Mucilaginibacter gracilis: one gene and its partner. The protein of the gene in region 1 binds, or shares a complex with, the protein of each later gene. Links are inferred from orthologs where the notes say so. Each region holds a gene or a part of one and is shown in the gene's direction. Other genes may lie near its edges. The genes, in order: dinB and dnaN.

Region 1 (8,395 bases):
GGTTTTTGCCAAGGCTAAAGAAAAAAATGTAGCCATAATTGTTCGCGTGCCCCTGGCAAGCGGCTTACTATCGGGCAAGTTTGAAGAGAAAACTCATTTTGCTTTAAACGACCATCGTAACTTTAACGCCAATGGCGAAGCTTTTAACGCCGGTGAAACATTTTCGGGAATTGATTTTAAAGAAGGAGTACGCCTGGCGAATAAAATAAAAGGTATGCTGCCCGATAGCCGCATGCCGCAATGGGCCATCCGCTGGATATTGGACCATCCGGAAGTAACCACAGTAATTCCCGGTGCAAGCCGTGTAACGCAGGTTTATGCCAATGTTGAGGCATCTGATCTGAAAAACCTTTCTCCCGAAACACATCAGGAATTAAGAAAACTTTATGATGAGGAAATACAACATGAAATAAGAGGGCATTATTGATTGACGTACAAATAGCATCCTATTAATTGCCGTTACGGGAGTGACAACCGCACACAGATGGAAAACGTGAAGGTAAACATTCGCGGTGCTGAAAACACATTTAGTTAAGAGGCGACCTCCATCGGTCACAGGTCGGTAGCAAAACGAATTAAATAAAAAATTGTGACGTAGGTACAAAATCTGGTTGAGTAGTATACCTACGGCATGCAAATTTGCAATTGTTACTTAACTACCGACCTTTTGCACCGATGGTGCATTTTAAAATCACTTAACTAAACTACATTGGATTGAGTATATTAATCCCAACTGTAACACCAAACCGTACTATTTGAAAATCCCTGGGATTGGCGATGACCTGCTTCATTTACCAATAGCTTCTTATATTTGTATAAGAGCTCATGGAGACCCAATTAAACACCTCTCACCGCAAAATTATCCATATTGATATGGATGCCTTTTATGCTTCGGTTGAGCAACGGGACAATCCTGATTACCGGGGCAAACCTATTGTAGTAGGTGGTTTGCCCGAAGGGCGAGGCGGCGTAGTGGCTACTGCAAGTTATGAGGCCCGTAAGTTTGGTGTCCGGTCGGCAATGCCATCTAAACAGGCACTTCAGCTTTGCCCGCAGGCTATATTTGTGAGGCCACGGTTTGCGGCCTATAAAGAGGTGTCGCAACACATCCGTGAAATATTTAGCCGCTACACCGATTTGATAGAACCGCTTTCGCTGGACGAAGCGTATTTGGATGTTACCACCGATAAGCTCAATATCGGTTCGGCTATTGAAATTGCTCAACAAATAAAACAAGCCATAAAAAACGAACTGAACTTAACAGCCTCAGCCGGTGTATCCATCAATAAATTTGTAGCAAAAATAGCATCAGACATGAATAAGCCCGATGGCCTGAAATTTATTGGGCCATCGGGAGTTGAAAGTTTTATGGAAGTGTTGCCTGTAGAGAAGTTTTTTGGTGTAGGTAAGGTTACGGCACAAAAAATGAAAAAGATGGGCCTACATACCGGTGCCGACCTTAAAAAATTATCCGAAGAAGAAATGCACCGGCATTTTGGCAAGGCGGGTCGTTTTTATTTCAAAATAGTACGCGGCGTTGATAGTCGCGAAGTACAACCCCACCGCGAAACAAAATCGATGGGTGCCGAAGATACTTTTGCATACGATTTAACTACACTGGATGAGATGAACGCCGAATTGGATAAAATTGCGGTTACTGTAGCTAACCGACTGGAAAAGTACGAATTAAAGGGCCGAACAATTACGTTAAAGGTTAAATACAGTGATTTTAAACAGATAACACGTAATCAATCATTCCCTGCACCGGTGGGCGATTTGGAGATTATATCGGCAACAGCTAAACAATTAATGGCTGTTAGTTTTGCTGAGGGGCAGCGGGTGAGGTTGCTGGGTATTTCGTTATCTAATTTTAATGAGGTAACTATAAAGCAAAAGCCCGATAAAGATACCGGGCAGTTGCTATTATTTTAACAGGAATAATTAATTTGTCCGGATAGCTTCCACCGGGTCAAGCCGGGAGGCAAAATAAGCCGGCACAATGCCCGAAATTATGCCAATAATAACCGATATGCCAACCCCTAAAATGATGTTGTTTAAATAAAGTACTACTCTAACATCAAAAACGGCCTTTATACCAAAAGTAAGCAGGTACACCAAAAATATACCTATTGCTCCTCCCATAAGGCAAAGCAATACAGCTTCTATCAAAAACTGAAACATAATAAAATACCCTTTTGCGCCGAGCGACATCTGGATACCGATAATATTAGTACGCTCCTTAACCGAAACAAACATAATGTTGGCTATACCAAAGCCACCAACCAATATCGAAAATATACCAATTACCCAACCTGCCCAGTTAACAATGGTAAATAACGAATCTAACTGATTTGATAAAATGGTTGATTTATTGAGTGCAAAATTATCATCGGTGCCGGGGCTCAGTCTGCGTATCGAGCGCATTACACCCATCAATTCACTTTCAACTTCCGCGCTGGCTATACCCTCTTTACCACGTACAGTAACTTGTGGGTTATATTTTTCATTTTGCACATCTATTATATTCCGCGCAAAGTTGATGGGGATAGTTATTTGTTTATCCGGCGATACGCCAAGCATGTCTTCACCCTCTTTAGCGTACACACCAACTATGGTAACCGAGCGGCCCAAAACTTTAATTTGCTTACCTATTGCAACGTCAACATCGTTAAACAGACCTTCGGCAACATCGTGCCCTACTAATGCAACCGGGGCGCCGGTTCGTGATTCCACATCAGTAAAGTAGCGGCCATCCTGGTAATCATGCGACCAGGTTTTATCAAAATCTGCCGATACCACGTTTACATCCACATTATCAACAACATTACTCATGTATTTAAGTGTACGGCTGCTTAGGGTTATCTCGTATGATATACCTTGTGCCGTTTGCACCCGTTTTTGTAATTCGTTATAGTCACGTAGTTTGGGTACAGGGCGCTGTATATATTTCCACCACGGATAATCGTTCCCAAACGACCAGGGCCACTTTTGTACAAATATACTATTGCTACCAAGCTTGTTAACGCTGGCCTGCAAGTTATCGCGCAGCGTATCAACAGCCGAAAAAACTGTGATAATGGTAAATATACCAATGGTAATGCCCAGTAACGATAATACTGTACGCAATTTGTTTTGCCTGAGCGCATCAAAGGCAAAAAGAAAACTTTCGCGAAGTAGCTTTAAGAATATCATACTACCAATTTAGACAACAGATATTCAATTGAGTTACAGCAAATACAAAATATTTATTAAACAGGTAAAATTAATTTTCGATTGAGAGCGGATAGGCCTCACAGCGCAAAAAAAGGTCATAAAAAAAGCCTCTCCTATTATCGGAAAGGCTCTCTTTATTTTTATAAAGTTATTTTTAATAATGAGTTGTTTTAGTAACAGTAGTTGTAGTGGTTGAACGCGGCTTAACATACACAACACGGGTAGTACGGCGGGGATGAGCACGCCTATATGCTTGCCTTTTACGTAGGTTAGAGCGGTCTTTGGCATCGCCAATAACATAACCGCCACCAGCACCTAACCCGGCACCAATTAATGCGCCGCCTACATTGTGGCCTATTAAGCCGCCAACTACGGCACCCCCTGCACCTCCAATAATGGCACCTTTTGCACGGTTGCTCATTTTACGGTGTGTTGTAGTTTGTGCATTTACAAGGGTGCTACCCGCTATCAAAAACGAAAGCGATAGAGCTATTGATGTGATGTACTTTTTCATAATTGCTATAAGTTTATTATATACCGGCCATTAAACTGCCGGTATACATACCTATGCAAAACACCTGCCATGTATTAAAACACGGTGTGATAAGGCTAAAGTATAGGTATAAGCATTTAAAATTAACTCAAAATTAAATACCGATAACCTATAGTGTATATAAAATAGTTCAATTGTATTGATATGAACAGATAAACCAAAATGACATTTTATACATGTTAATGACGAACAATTTGCCAATCTTTAATGTTAAACAAGCAAAATAATTCATTTTAATATGAGTACTACAACTTTCAAAAAAACATTCGCCATCGGTAACGACCTTATAGTTAACCGATTGGGTTACGGTGCCATGCGCATTACTGGCGAAGGCATATGGGGGCCACCCAAAGACAAGGCCGAAGCAATACGCGTATTAAAACGTGCCGTTGAACTTGGCGTAAACTTTATTGATACTGCCGATAGCTATGGCCCATATATTTCGGAAGAATTGATTGCCGAAGCTTTGCAACCTTATACACCAGGCCTTGTTATTGCCACAAAAGGCGGTTTAGAACGTACCGGCCCCAACGAATGGCCCATTAACGGCAAACCCGAACATTTAAAAGAAGCTTTAGAAGGTAGTTTAAAACGCCTTAACGTTGAACGGATAGACCTCTATCAGCTTCATAGGATAGACCCCGAAGTACCGGCGGAGGAAACTTTTGCCTTTTTGCAAAAAGCACAGGAAGAAGGTAAAATTAAGCATATTGGCCTATCCGAAGTGCACATTGCCGATATTAAGCTGGCCCAGGAGTTTTTTAAAGTGGTATCGGTACAAAACATGTATAGCGTTGATAACCGCAAATGGGAAACCGAGTTGCAGTATTGTAAAGATAACGATATAGCCTTTATACCCTGGTTCCCGCTAAATGCAGGTAATGTTAAAGGCCTTGAGGCCATACAAAAAGTTGCCGACAGGCATAATGCCACCACTCACCAGGTAGCATTAAACTGGCTTTTACAACACGCACCAAATATTTTGCTGATACCGGGCACATCAAGCGTAGCCCATTTGGAAGACAATATGAAGGCTGGCGAGCTTATACTTTCGGTTACAGATTTAGATGAGCTGGATAAAATAGCAGGATAATTTACCTGTTAATCATTTCAAAAAAAATAGGCCGTCTCACAGTGAAGTGAGACGGCCTATTTAATATATTTCAAACTGTATTATTGCCCTATTACGCCGGCAAATTTAGCGCGGTAATCTCGCCATTGAGCTTCATACTTACTGCTTAACTCTGTTTGATGGTATTGCTTGGTAACTGACGCCATCGACTCTAGTAAATGCACTCCATATTGTATTTCCTGTACATTTAAGCCGCTTTTGTTATTTTCCAATACATAGTAATCGTAATTTAATTGGTCGGTTACGTAAGCATCAATGCTTGCCATCATTTTATTGGCTGAGGGTGCATCATGCACATCGTATAAAGTTTGGGCCAAATAATTTTTACGCAGGGCTATGGTAATGTCGGGATAAATATCGGGCATTACATCAAGATATTTATGGACCAAGTTAGATGCCAGATCGGCATGACCTTCGGCCATTAAATTTTGCGAAAGGTTGATAAACATGGATAATATAACCGGATAAAACATATTGGTTGATTCATGATCCAGAAAACGGGCATTTTTCATGTTACCCCATTTAAGCTTGTTCATCACGTTATTATACATCACCAAAGTGTTAGTTTTATCCTGATCTTTTGCTGCGCTATCAACTTTTAAAGGCATCAGGTGATAAGCAAAACCTTCTTTGTACAAGTATGGCTGTAAACCTATCAGGTTTTCGCTGCCTACGGTTACGGCAAAATAAACAGGGCGCTTCCAGTTATTATGTGCTAAAATATCAAGCATAGCCAGGTTATCCTTGGTAACATAGTTTGAGGTATACTTCCACTCCATAACCGGTGCTATTTTATCTTGCTGGGCAGCCGGCACTACATTGTTTTTAATAACATCAGCAGCATTAACGGTAATCTTGAAGTTTTTTGTAGGCAAATAATTCAAGGTTTCGCCGCTTTGGTATTCAACTTTAGCGTTCGGGTCGTCGGATGTTATAAAATCAAAAACATCTTTTAACTCAACCGAACCAGGTATCTTTTTATCATCATAATAAATTACATCGCGCACACCCAATTCAAACTTTTCGTTCGGCATGGTAATAGGTAGCGGCTCCGATTCATTCATCTTATGTTTCATACCACGTATATACCAATCGGTACCCAATAAGCTTAGGTTAACTATACGCACATCCGGACGTATGCCTTCAACTTCCTGGTCGTACCATAACGAATAAGTATCGTTATCGCCGTAGGTAAACAAAATAGCATTAGGGGCACAACTGTTCAAATAGTTGTAAGCCATATCGTGCGGTGTCCACTTGGTCGATCTATCGTGGCCTTTCCACTCTTTGCTCGCCATTAAAACAGGGGCAGCAAGTAAGCACACACCAGTAGCTATTAAACCGGATATTTGAGGATTTTTAACCGCTTTACGTATCAAATCGGCAAGGGCAATAACACCCAGTCCTATCCAAATGGCAAAAGCGTAAAACGAACTTACGTAAGAGTAATCTCGTTCGCGAGGTTGTAATGGTGGTTGGTTAACGTATAAAATAATTGCCAGTCCGGTAAAAAAGAACAGCAATGCAACCACCAACGCATAGCGCCTGTTGCGGCCAATGTGGTAAGCTGCACCCAGCAAGCCTATAATAAGCGGCAAGCCATAAAGCGGGGTATATGATTTACTTTCGAGTACAGATTTGGGCAGGTTTTTACTGTTATCAAAAAATCCGGTGGTCCAGTTACCATCAATTCCGGAAATATTGCTTTGTCCGTCTATGTCGTTATAGCGCCCAACATAGTTCCATAAAAAGTACCTGATGTACATTTGATAAATTTGCCAGCTAAACATAAACTTAACGTTATCTGCAAAGTTGGCAGTTTGCCCATCGGCTATGTGCAGCCAGTCTTTATAAAACTGAGGGTGATCACTCTCCTGGTCGTAAATACGGGGCATAATGGTGTTACGCTCGTAAGGGATAGAATATTTATGGTTTGCTACCTCGTACTGGGTTTCACCTTTACGATAAACTATACTCCCACTATTGCGCACATCGGCGGCCTCTTCGGCAGTCAAGTCTTTTTGTTTCGAATCAAAGTATTGGCCATAAACCAGGGGCCTATCGCCATACTGATCGCGGTTTAAATAACTTAATAACGAAAAAGCATTGTTAGGATCGGTATTGTTTAAGTTAGGATCGGCCGTTGCGCGGATGGGAATATAAGCGAACGAGCTATAGCCTAAATAAATAAAAGCAATACACAAAAATGCCAAATTGTAACGTGGCAGGTTTTTGCGGATGGTGTATAAAATACCATATACAATGGAGCCTATTAATATCACAAAGAAAACAAAGGCGCCTGTGCCAAAACCCATTTTAAGACTATTTACAAAAAACAGGTCGAAATAGGCTGCAAACTTTACAGTATATTGTATGATGCCAAACTGTACAAACAGCAAAATACCAACACCGCCTAATATGGCTATGATGGTGTTTTTACCATCAATAACTTTACCTCGGCGTAAAAAATAAACCAGGGCGATGGCCGGAATGGTAACTAAGTTTAACAAGTGGATACCTATTGATAAGCCCATTACATAAGCAATAAACACTATCCACCTATCGGCGCCGGGCTCATCAGAGTGGGCATCCCATTTTAATATCCCCCAAAAAACAACTGCTGTGCAAAGTGTTGAGGTTGACCACACAATAGTTTCAACAGCCGAAAACCAAAAAGTATCCGAAAAAGCAAACGCCAGTGCGCCAACCAAACCTGCACCCATAATTAATATGGTACGTGGGCCGGCGGCAACATCGTTAGTTTTTGCAGTTAAGCGTTTAGCTAATGCAGTGATGGTCCAAAACAGAAACATAACCGTAGCAGAGCTGGTCATGGCGGTACCAAAGTTGGTATAAAAAGGCACTTTAGCTTTATTACCCAACGATAGCAGCGAGAACGCTTTTTCTATCATGGCAAATAACGGGTAGCCGGGTTGGTGCGAAACCTGTAAACGGTAAGCGCACGAAATAAATTCGCCGCAATCCCAAAAGCTTACTGATGGTTCTAAAGTTAAAGTGTAAGTAACTGCCGCTATGACAAAGCAAAGCCAGCCCAATAGATTATTTAGTCTGTTGTATTGCATAGCTTTTTCAGGAAATAAAAAATATCATGTTTAGGTTTATATAAGTATAATTATTGTTGTGCAGGCGGATGCGTTTGATTTACTGGTGTATAATCAGGCAAATCAGACTTGAAACCTCCGGCTGGCGGTGCTTGTTGCACTGGTGGTGCAGCAGGCGGGGCCTGATAAACCGGCGGAGCCTGGTTTACGCTGCTTTGCGGATCGGACTTGCTGCCATCGGTAGCATCTTTAAATTCTTTAATACCCTGACCAAGACCACGGGCCAGCTCAGGTAATTTTTTCCCGCCAAATAAAACCAGGGCTGCTACCAGTATTAGTGTAATATCGCCTGGGCTTAAAAATAATAATGTTGAACTTAACATATCAGTAAATTTAAAAACAATTAATAACAATAAACTTATATCGACTAAACCG
Region 2 (8,472 bases), 2.7 Mb from region 1 along the record:
GCTCGATTGAAAAACAAAGCCATACTCCTTAGCATGCGAGATGACATTTTTAAATAGCTCGTCGGTATTTTTACTCATAACACGGCAAAGATAGTTTTTTTCGGAAAGGGAGAAAGTGAGAAAAAGCGGAAAGATTTACAAAGAACCTTATCACTCAGCAGGCGGCATATTAGCAAAAGATTTCTCACGACCATTCGGAATCACCTGTTTAAATGTTAATTTTGGGACTATGATAATGGTACAAAACCTTACCAAACTTTACGCAACCCAAAAAGCTATTGATAACATAAGCTTTAACGCCGGGCCCGGTGTATTAGGCTTTTTGGGCCCAAACGGTGCAGGTAAATCAACCACCATGAAGATATTAACCTGCTTTATCCCGCAAACATCGGGTAAGGCTTCGGTATGTGGGTTTGATGCGAGTACACAGGCTTTGCAGGTAAGGCAAAATATAGGCTACCTGCCCGAAACCAATCCGCAATATTTAGACATGTACGTAAAAGAATCCTTAGGTTTTATTGCGGGCATCCACAAGCTACATAACACCAACCAACGCATAGCCGAAGTAATTGAGCTAACCGGCTTAGGGCCCGAGCAGCATAAAAAAATAGGGCAGCTATCAAAGGGTTATCGCCAGCGCGTGGGTTTGGCGCAGGCTATCATTCACAATCCGCAGGTGCTGATACTCGACGAACCCACTTCGGGCCTCGACCCTAATCAACTGGTTGGCATTCGCCAGCTTATCCGCGAGTTAGGTAAAACCAAAACCATTATACTTTCTACCCATATTATGCAGGAGGTTGAAGCTGTTTGCGATAATGTAATCATCATTAACAAGGGCCAAATTGTAGCTAACAGCAGCCTTACTAATCTTCGCGAAAAGCACGGCAACAATTCACTCGAAAATATTTTTATTGAACTTACCAACCTTGTTCCGGCAAGCGCTTAATAATATTTTGTGATTTTAAGCGTATTTGTGCTACATATTTAAACCATGAAAAAATTTTTATTCGTCTGCATAGCCCTGTTTGTTTTCAAATCCGCTAACGCGCAATATCGCGGCCAAACCGACAACAAAAATATTTTTTTAAGCCTCGGGGCAGAGATAGGCATACCCTCTAACACGCCATACAATTTAACCTACGGTGCAGCCGCACAGGCAGAAATAAAATTAATGCCGCAGTTAGGCTTAACCTTTAGCGGCCAATACACGGCGTATAACTATAAAAGTTCGTTGTTGGCTAATTCGGATGCGGAGAAGCATCCGTCGTTTATACCTTTAAAGGCCGGTTTAAAGTATTATACTTCGCCAAATTTTTATTTCGGCGGCGAATTAGGTTCTACCGTTCAAAGCAATAACGGCACGGGCAATATGTTTGTATACGCTTTAGGTTTTGGGTTTGATGTACCCTTAGACAAACATAGCGACATTGAAATTGGATTTGCCTACCAAAACTACTCCGCAAGCCAGTACCAAACCACGGGGATGAGAGTAGCCTACCGCGTTGGCTGGTAATTTTGTCCGTTTAGTTATTGGGTATGCAGTATATTTTGTTATTTCGTCAAAAAAAAACGCAAAACAGTAAAATCAATACAATAACCAACAACGCTACAACTAATAACCAAACAACAAGTGCTAACTATCCTCAAAAAAGAGATCACCACTTATTTAAGCTCAATGGTAGCCTATGTTACCATAGGTGTTTTTTTGCTGGTATTGGGCCTGTTCCTTTGGGTGTTCCCCGAATCGAGCATTTTAGAATACGGATATGCAGGTTTAGATAGCTTATTTAGTACAGCACCTTACCTGTTTATGTTTTTAATACCGGCCATCACCATGCGTTCCCTCGCCGAAGAGCGTAAAGAAGGCACTTTAGAAATATTAGCAACCCGCCCCCTAACCGATTGGCAAATAGTTTGGGGCAAATACCTGGCCTGCCTGCTGCTGGTTTTGTTTGCATTATTACCAACCCTGGTTTATTATTATTCGGTTTATAACCTGGGTACGCCACAGGGCAATATTGATACGGGCGCGGTAATTGGCTCGTACATTGGTTTGTTTTTGTTGGGCGCAGCCTTTGTTGCCATTGGTTTATTTGCATCATCTGTAACGGGCAATCAAATTATTGCCTTTACCATTGCTGTTTTTTTATGCTTTATTGCCTTTAGCGGGTTAGATTCGCTGAGTACTTTGCTATCGCTGCAAAACTTAGGCTTGCAAAATTTCGGTATTAATCAGCATTACCAATCTATTAGTCGCGGTGTGTTAGATACGCGCGATCTGGTTTATTTCCTCAGTTTTATTGCACTCTTCCTCATCATCACCAAAACCATTACAGGAGGCCGAAAATGGTAAGCAGCAATAAAAAACGTGATTTAACACAGGTAGCCATTTGCCTTGTAGTGATATTGTTGATTAACTATGTTTCGGGCGCGTTTTTTACCCGTTTTGATTTTACTAAGGAGAAACGCTACACCCTAAGCACCATCAGCAAAAATATAATGGATAGCTTGCCCAAAGTGGTTAAGGTAACGGTTTATCTGCAAAGTGGCGATCTGCCATCGGGCTTTAAGCGGCTGCAAAGTGCCACGCGCGATATGCTTACAGATATGCAGGCTTACTCCAGCCGAAAACTGCAATTTGAGTTTATTGATCTCCTTGCCGGGATGAACGCCGAGCAGCAACAACAGGCTATTCACGACTTGCGGGTTAAAGGTATAGAGCCAACCAACCTCAGCGTTAAAAACGATAATGGCCTAACACAGAAAATTATTTTCCCATCGGCCATCGTATCTGCCGATGATAAACAAATACCGGTGCAGCTATTGCAAACCCGCAACGGCATATCGTACGACGATCAGCTCAACAACTCCATCCAAAACCTGGAATACGATTTTGCGTCGGCCATAAAAAAAGCAGTTGCCGATGGCAAGCCCGAAATTGGTTTTACCGAAGGCCACCACGAATTAACCGACCTGCAACTGAACGATGCGCTCAGATCATTAGCCGATGGTTTTACTGTTGGCAGGGTTAACCTCAAAACCATATCATTTGCCAGTTTGCTAAAAATAAAGCTGCTGGTTATCCCAAAACCCGATAAAGCTTTTACCGAAGACGAAAAATATAAAATAGACCAATACTTAATGCGCGGCGGCAAAATACTTTGGTGTATTGACCAGGTTAGTGCCGAGCTGGATAGCCTGCGCCACCACGAGGGCAGCCAACTGGCCTTTAACAAAACGCTAAACCTCGACGATCAATTGTTCCGTTACGGCATCCGCATCAATTACGATATGGTGTTGGATATGAACTGCGCCCAAATACCCGTTAATACCGGCAGCATAGCCGGGCAGGGCCAAATGCAACTTGTACCCTGGTTGTTTTACCCCATATTTGTACCTACATCCAAACATCCGCTGGTTAAAAACCTGGATGGTATCCGCAGCGAATTTGCCAGTACCCTTGATACTCTCGCCTTTAAGGGCGCTAAAAAAACGGTGTTGCTGTCCTCGTCTCCATTCAATAAAAAACTAACGTCGCCGCATGTGGTATCGCTACAAATGATAGAAGAAGTGCCCAAACCGCAGGATTTTCAAAGCCCACCCAAACCTGTTGCTGTTTTATTAGAGGGAACATTTATTTCCAATTTCCGTTTCAGGCCCGTGCCCGATAGCATTCACGAGCAAATACCTCAGCTACAGCAAAGCAAACCCACTAAAATGATTGTGATTAGCGATGGCGACATATTTAAAAACCAAATAGCCAGCGATGGGTTGCCCTTTCAGTTGGGGTTTGATCGGTATACCCAACAATCATACGGTAACAAAAACCTGCTACTCAACATTGTTGATTACATGACCGATGAATCGGGATTGATTGAACTCCGTACCAAAGAAATACAACTCCGCCTGCTCGACAAGCCCCGCGTGCGCGGCGAAAAATTGAAATGGCAGCTTATAAATAACATTTTACCCATTGCATTGGTATTAATATTTGCTATTTTTCAACATTATAACCGCAAGCGAAAGTATGCGCACTAATTTTTCTATTTTTGATAGATAATACTGAACAGAATTATGAGATTTATTGTTTCGACATCAACATTGCTTAAACAATTACAGGCCGTTAGCGGTGCTTTAAGCAGCAGTACTGTATTACCCATATTAGAGAACTTTTTATTTGAAATAAAGGAAGGTAATCTAACCATTTCGGCTACCGATTTACAAACCAGCATGACTACCTCTTTAACCGTTGAGGCTAAAGAGAATGGCCGTGTAGCCATCCCATCGCGCATTTTGCTTGATACTTTAAAATCACTGCCCGAGCAGCCAATTGCATTTTCGGTTGATGATAAAACCTTTGCAATAGAAATTAATGCCGGCGATGGCAAATACAAACTAAGCGGCGAAAACGGCGACGATTTCCCTAAAATACCTGTGGTTGAAAACGCCTCATCGGTAAACCTGGCGGCTTCTGTGTTAGCCGAAGCCATTAACAAAACCATATTTGCTGTGAGTAACGATGAGTTGCGCCCCGCCATGACAGGTGTTTTTTGCCAGTTAACTACCGACTCGTTAACCTTTGTTGCTACCGATGCACATAAACTGGTTAGGTACCGCCGCAAAGATGCCAAGGCTGCAAGCACAGCATCGTTCATTTTACCCAAAAAAGCTTTAAACCTGCTTAAATCCTCACTCCCGTCGGAAGATGTGAATGTGGCTGTTGAATACAATTCAACCAGTGCATTTTTTAAGTTTGGTAACATTAACCTGGTTTGCCGTTTAATTGACGAGCGTTACCCGGATTACGAAGCCGTTATTCCGCAGGTTAACCCTAACAAATTATTGATAGACAGACAAGCATTTTTAGGTTCGTTGAGCCGTGTTGCTATTTATGCCAATAAAACCACCCACCAGGTACGTTTAAAAATTAGCGGCAGCGAGTTACACATCTCGTCGGAAGATATTGATTTTGCTAACGAGGCCCACGAACGCCTAAGCTGCCAATACGAAGGCGACGATATGGAAATAGGCTTTAACGCCCGCTTTTTAATAGAGATGCTAAAAAACCTTAGCGGCGAAGAAGTATCTTTAGAAATGTCGACCCCAAACCGTGCAGGCTTATTACTACCACAAGGCGGCGATAAAAACGAAGATGTATTGATGCTGGTTATGCCGGTAATGCTGAATAGCTACGCGTAAAGACTTAAGTTAAATAATAAACAAAAATAGCGATGCGGTATGAAACCGATCGCTATTTTTGTTTATGGCTATTATTAAAAGCGTTTTATCGGAAAAATTTAAAATCCCACATTTGGTTTATCTAAGTGGCTTCCGATTGAAAAATCGAGATTTAGAAATCGACCTGGTGGTTTCCCCTAACAAAGATGGCTCCGTTCAAACCAACTGTGAAAGCACATTGCTATTCACTTCTATTTGTAATTTAAGTTTTAAGTTTGCGGGCGATGAATTAACGCAAATTTCCGGATTCGATATTTTAGACTTATCTAACGATGGTTTGGAAAATATAAATTACAAAATACTTGACTACAAGGACGGCAAAATTAATTTCTATTGCAAGGATGTAAAAAGTATTCCCAACATATAATTTACTACCTTATACATTTCCTCAATAATGATAATTACAACTTTTTAGCCAACGCCTGCTGCGCAAACTTTAAAAGCTCATCGGGTTGTATAAACCCAACTGTACCCAAAACAGGTTTGCCTTTAGGGCTAAAAATAATTAATGTAGGGTAAGCTTCCATTTGCCATTCGCGGGCAAGTTGCGGGCCCATACCCTTTTCCATATCTATAGAAACATTAATAAAATTTTTGTTGTAAAAGGCAGCCACACGGCTATCGGTAAACGTTTTAGCTTTTAGCATCTTACATGGGCCGCACCAGGTGGCGTAAGCATCAACAAAAATATATTTGTTTTGGGCAGCGCCTTGTTTTAAGGCTTCTTTCCAGGCATCTTCAATAAATATAATCTGGGTAACCGGCTTAGCACCTTTATTCTGAGCAAACACTACAGCCGAAACCATGGTTAAAGCCAGCAACACCGGCAAAAATTTCAATTTATATTTCATTAGTTTATATAGCATGTTAACGAAGATAATAACAAAATGATATAACTATTATTCAATTAAAAAAGCTTCCCGGTTAACAGGAAGCTTTTTAATTGTTTATTGCACCGGTGGTGCTTCTTTCTTTTGCTCAACAGGTTTTGGCTGAGGCTGTTGCGGCCTTTGTTGTTGAGTACGCTGCTGCTGCGGCCGTTGTTGGGGCTGTTGTTGTGGCTGCTGTTGCGGCCTTTGCTGTTGTTGCTGGGGCTGCGCTTGCGGTTGTTGTTGCGGCCTTTGTTGCTGTTGTTGGGGCTGCGCTTGCGGCTGTTGTTGCGGCTGGGCCTGTTGTTGTTGCTGCCTTTGTTGCATTTGCTGCTGGCGCTGCTGCATCATTTGCTGGTTGCGCTGTATAGCCTGCTGGCGAGCCTCATCTTGCTGTTGCTGGCGTTGCTGCTGCGCCTGCTGATCTTGTTGTGGCTGTGCTTGCTGCTGTGGCTGCGCTTGCTGTTGCTGTTGCTGAGGCTGTGCCGTAGGTTGTGTTTGATTAGGCGCAGCCTGATTTTGTGTTGGCCTGTTACGATTGCGGTTAAACCGGCCATTATCTGGATTAACAGGTGCCGCATTTGGAACGCTTTGCGGGCTTGGGTTAACTGCTGGCGTTTGGTTATTAGGTACAGTAGTTGGCGCAGCCTGGTTACCCTGATTAGGCTGATTATCGCGGTTACGGTTACCCCTGTTAAAGCTATTATTACCGTTACCACCATTGTTGTTGGTATTTGGCGTAACAGCATTATTGGTTGCTGGGGGTGTTGCATTTGTATTAGGCTGGTTACCCCTGTTACGGTTAAAACCACCACTACCATTAGGCGCATTATTACCACCATTTGTTGGGGCATTAGGTGCAGGCCTGTTAACACGCACTACGTTACTATTTTGCGCCTCGGGGTTGCGCGCTGTTTGTGCAAGCCTCGATGCATTATCGTGGTGAATAGTTGCACCGTTGCCGCGGTTTGCAATGCCCTCGTTAGGGTGCTGGTTGCGGTAGCCGTTGGCATCAACCACTGTGGCTGGCCTTGGCCTATCAAAATTATTGTTACCGCGTACTATAGTTGGGCGGTAAACATTAATAACATTGTTTTGCACTATAGTAGTACCAGGCCTGCTGGCATTATTTACCCGGTAAACCTGCACGCGGTTGTGGCTATAGCGTTCAATATCGTCTTGGCGGGGGCCGGCAATAAAGCGCCTGTTATTGTTAACATACACGTTATTAATAATGGTTGTGCGGCTTATAATAAATGTATTGCGTGTACGCGGAACATAGTAATTATAAATAAACGGACTATTAATGTAGGCACGCGGAGCGCAAACCCAATAATCATCGGGGATGCTGTAATCGTTGCCAAACGATAAATCAACGCTTATGCGGGGGCCAAGCGGTGCCCAGGCATAATACCTGCCGCCGGTGCGCCAGCTAACCCATGCTGGTCCCCATTCATTTCCGGGTATCCATTCCCATCCATAGTAATCGTCAAAGCGCCACCTTCCGTAATGAAACGGAGCCCAGCCCCACTCATAGTCGGATACCCAGGTATTACCATATTCCGTCATTACCCAGTGTCCTTGTGTTGCATAGGGTTGAAAACCCTCTTCGGCATCTGGTACCCAAACGTCTCCATAATCAGGGTCGTCTACCCAGGTGCCATATGGCGATAATTCATCGTAAAATGTTTGGAACGATACACTTACACCGGGCTGCGCCAGTGTTTTTTGTGGTTTAGCCATCAATAGTAAAAATGCTGCTAAACCTATCGTTATTAATTTATTTATAGTTCTCATGATTTCTGTTTAATTTAGAATCTGATGTTTTGACATTAAAAACAAGGTAACGTTTATTTTTGTAATAAGTTTATATCGCAAATTTTAATAATACATTTTTGCAGATTTTGCAGAAAACAACCTATTAAAAAATTTATTTGAATAAATAGTGCATCTTAACCAATGATTTAAATATTTTTACATTTTAGAAAAGTTTTTTTATGAGCAAAGTAAATATTCCGCGCCTGGACCTTGATACTTATGTAAATGGTACAGCCCAACAACGCAAACAATTTTCGGACGATATTGGTAAGGCCTTCAACGAAACAGGCTTTGTTACCATTACAAACCACGGCCTAAGCAAACAATTAATTAACGACCTATATGCCCAGGTTAAAGAACTTTTTAGCTTACCCGAGCCGGTAAAGCTTAATTACGAAAAAGTTGAGCTTGCCGGTCAGCGTGGTTATACCAGCAAAGGTAAAGAAACTGCCAAAGGTTTTAAAGTGCCAGATTTAAAAGAATTTTGGCAAATTGGCCAAACCGTTACCGACGATGATCCCGTTAAGGATGAATATCCCGAAAA

The links.
Region 2: the proteins of dinB (region 1) and dnaN are in contact, whole or in part, in a solved structure (PDB 1OK7), measured with the Escherichia coli proteins. The link is inferred for Mucilaginibacter gracilis from one-to-one orthologs.

What each region holds. Positions count from the first base shown.
Region 1 is NZ_RBKU01000001.1:3,307,257-3,315,651, reverse strand. Bases 1-2,878 are described here. They hold dinB (DNA polymerase IV), read left to right. Parts: upstream 1-825; coding sequence 826-1,932; downstream 1,933-2,878. Other genes in these bases: BDD43_RS14345 (ABC transporter permease), read right to left, coding at 1,942-2,878; BDD43_RS14355 (aldo/keto reductase), read left to right, coding at 1-427. In the rest of the region: more of BDD43_RS14345, read right to left, coding at 2,879-3,192; BDD43_RS14340 (glycine zipper domain-containing protein), read right to left, coding at 3,368-3,727; BDD43_RS14335 (aldo/keto reductase), read left to right, coding at 4,005-4,859; BDD43_RS14330 (glycosyltransferase family 117 protein), read right to left, coding at 4,940-7,981; BDD43_RS30985 (Sec-independent protein translocase subunit TatA/TatB), read right to left, coding at 8,032-8,343. UniProt on the Escherichia coli protein: Poorly processive, error-prone DNA polymerase involved in translesion repair and untargeted mutagenesis. Copies undamaged DNA at stalled replication forks, which arise in vivo from mismatched or misaligned primer ends.
Region 2 is NZ_RBKU01000001.1:6,053,183-6,061,654, forward strand. The notes cover bases 3,185-6,139. They hold dnaN (DNA polymerase III subunit beta), read left to right. Parts: upstream 3,185-4,077; coding sequence 4,078-5,202; downstream 5,203-6,139. Other genes in these bases: gldG (gliding motility-associated ABC transporter substrate-binding protein GldG), read left to right, coding at 3,185-4,041; BDD43_RS26970 (hypothetical protein), read left to right, coding at 5,267-5,608; BDD43_RS26975 (thioredoxin family protein), read right to left, coding at 5,643-6,092. Also shown: BDD43_RS26940 (glycine--tRNA ligase), read right to left, coding at 1-78; BDD43_RS26945 (ATP-binding cassette domain-containing protein), read left to right, coding at 230-949; BDD43_RS26950 (DUF3575 domain-containing protein), read left to right, coding at 995-1,516; gliding motility-associated ABC transporter permease subunit GldF, read left to right, coding at 1,634-2,356; more of gldG, read left to right, coding at 2,350-3,184; BDD43_RS29795 (DUF6600 domain-containing protein), read right to left, coding at 6,189-7,907; BDD43_RS26990 (isopenicillin N synthase family dioxygenase), read left to right, coding at 8,108-8,472. UniProt on the Escherichia coli protein: Confers DNA tethering and processivity to DNA polymerases and other proteins. Acts as a clamp, forming a ring around DNA (a reaction catalyzed by the clamp-loading complex) which diffuses in an ATP-independent manner freely and bidirectionally along dsDNA.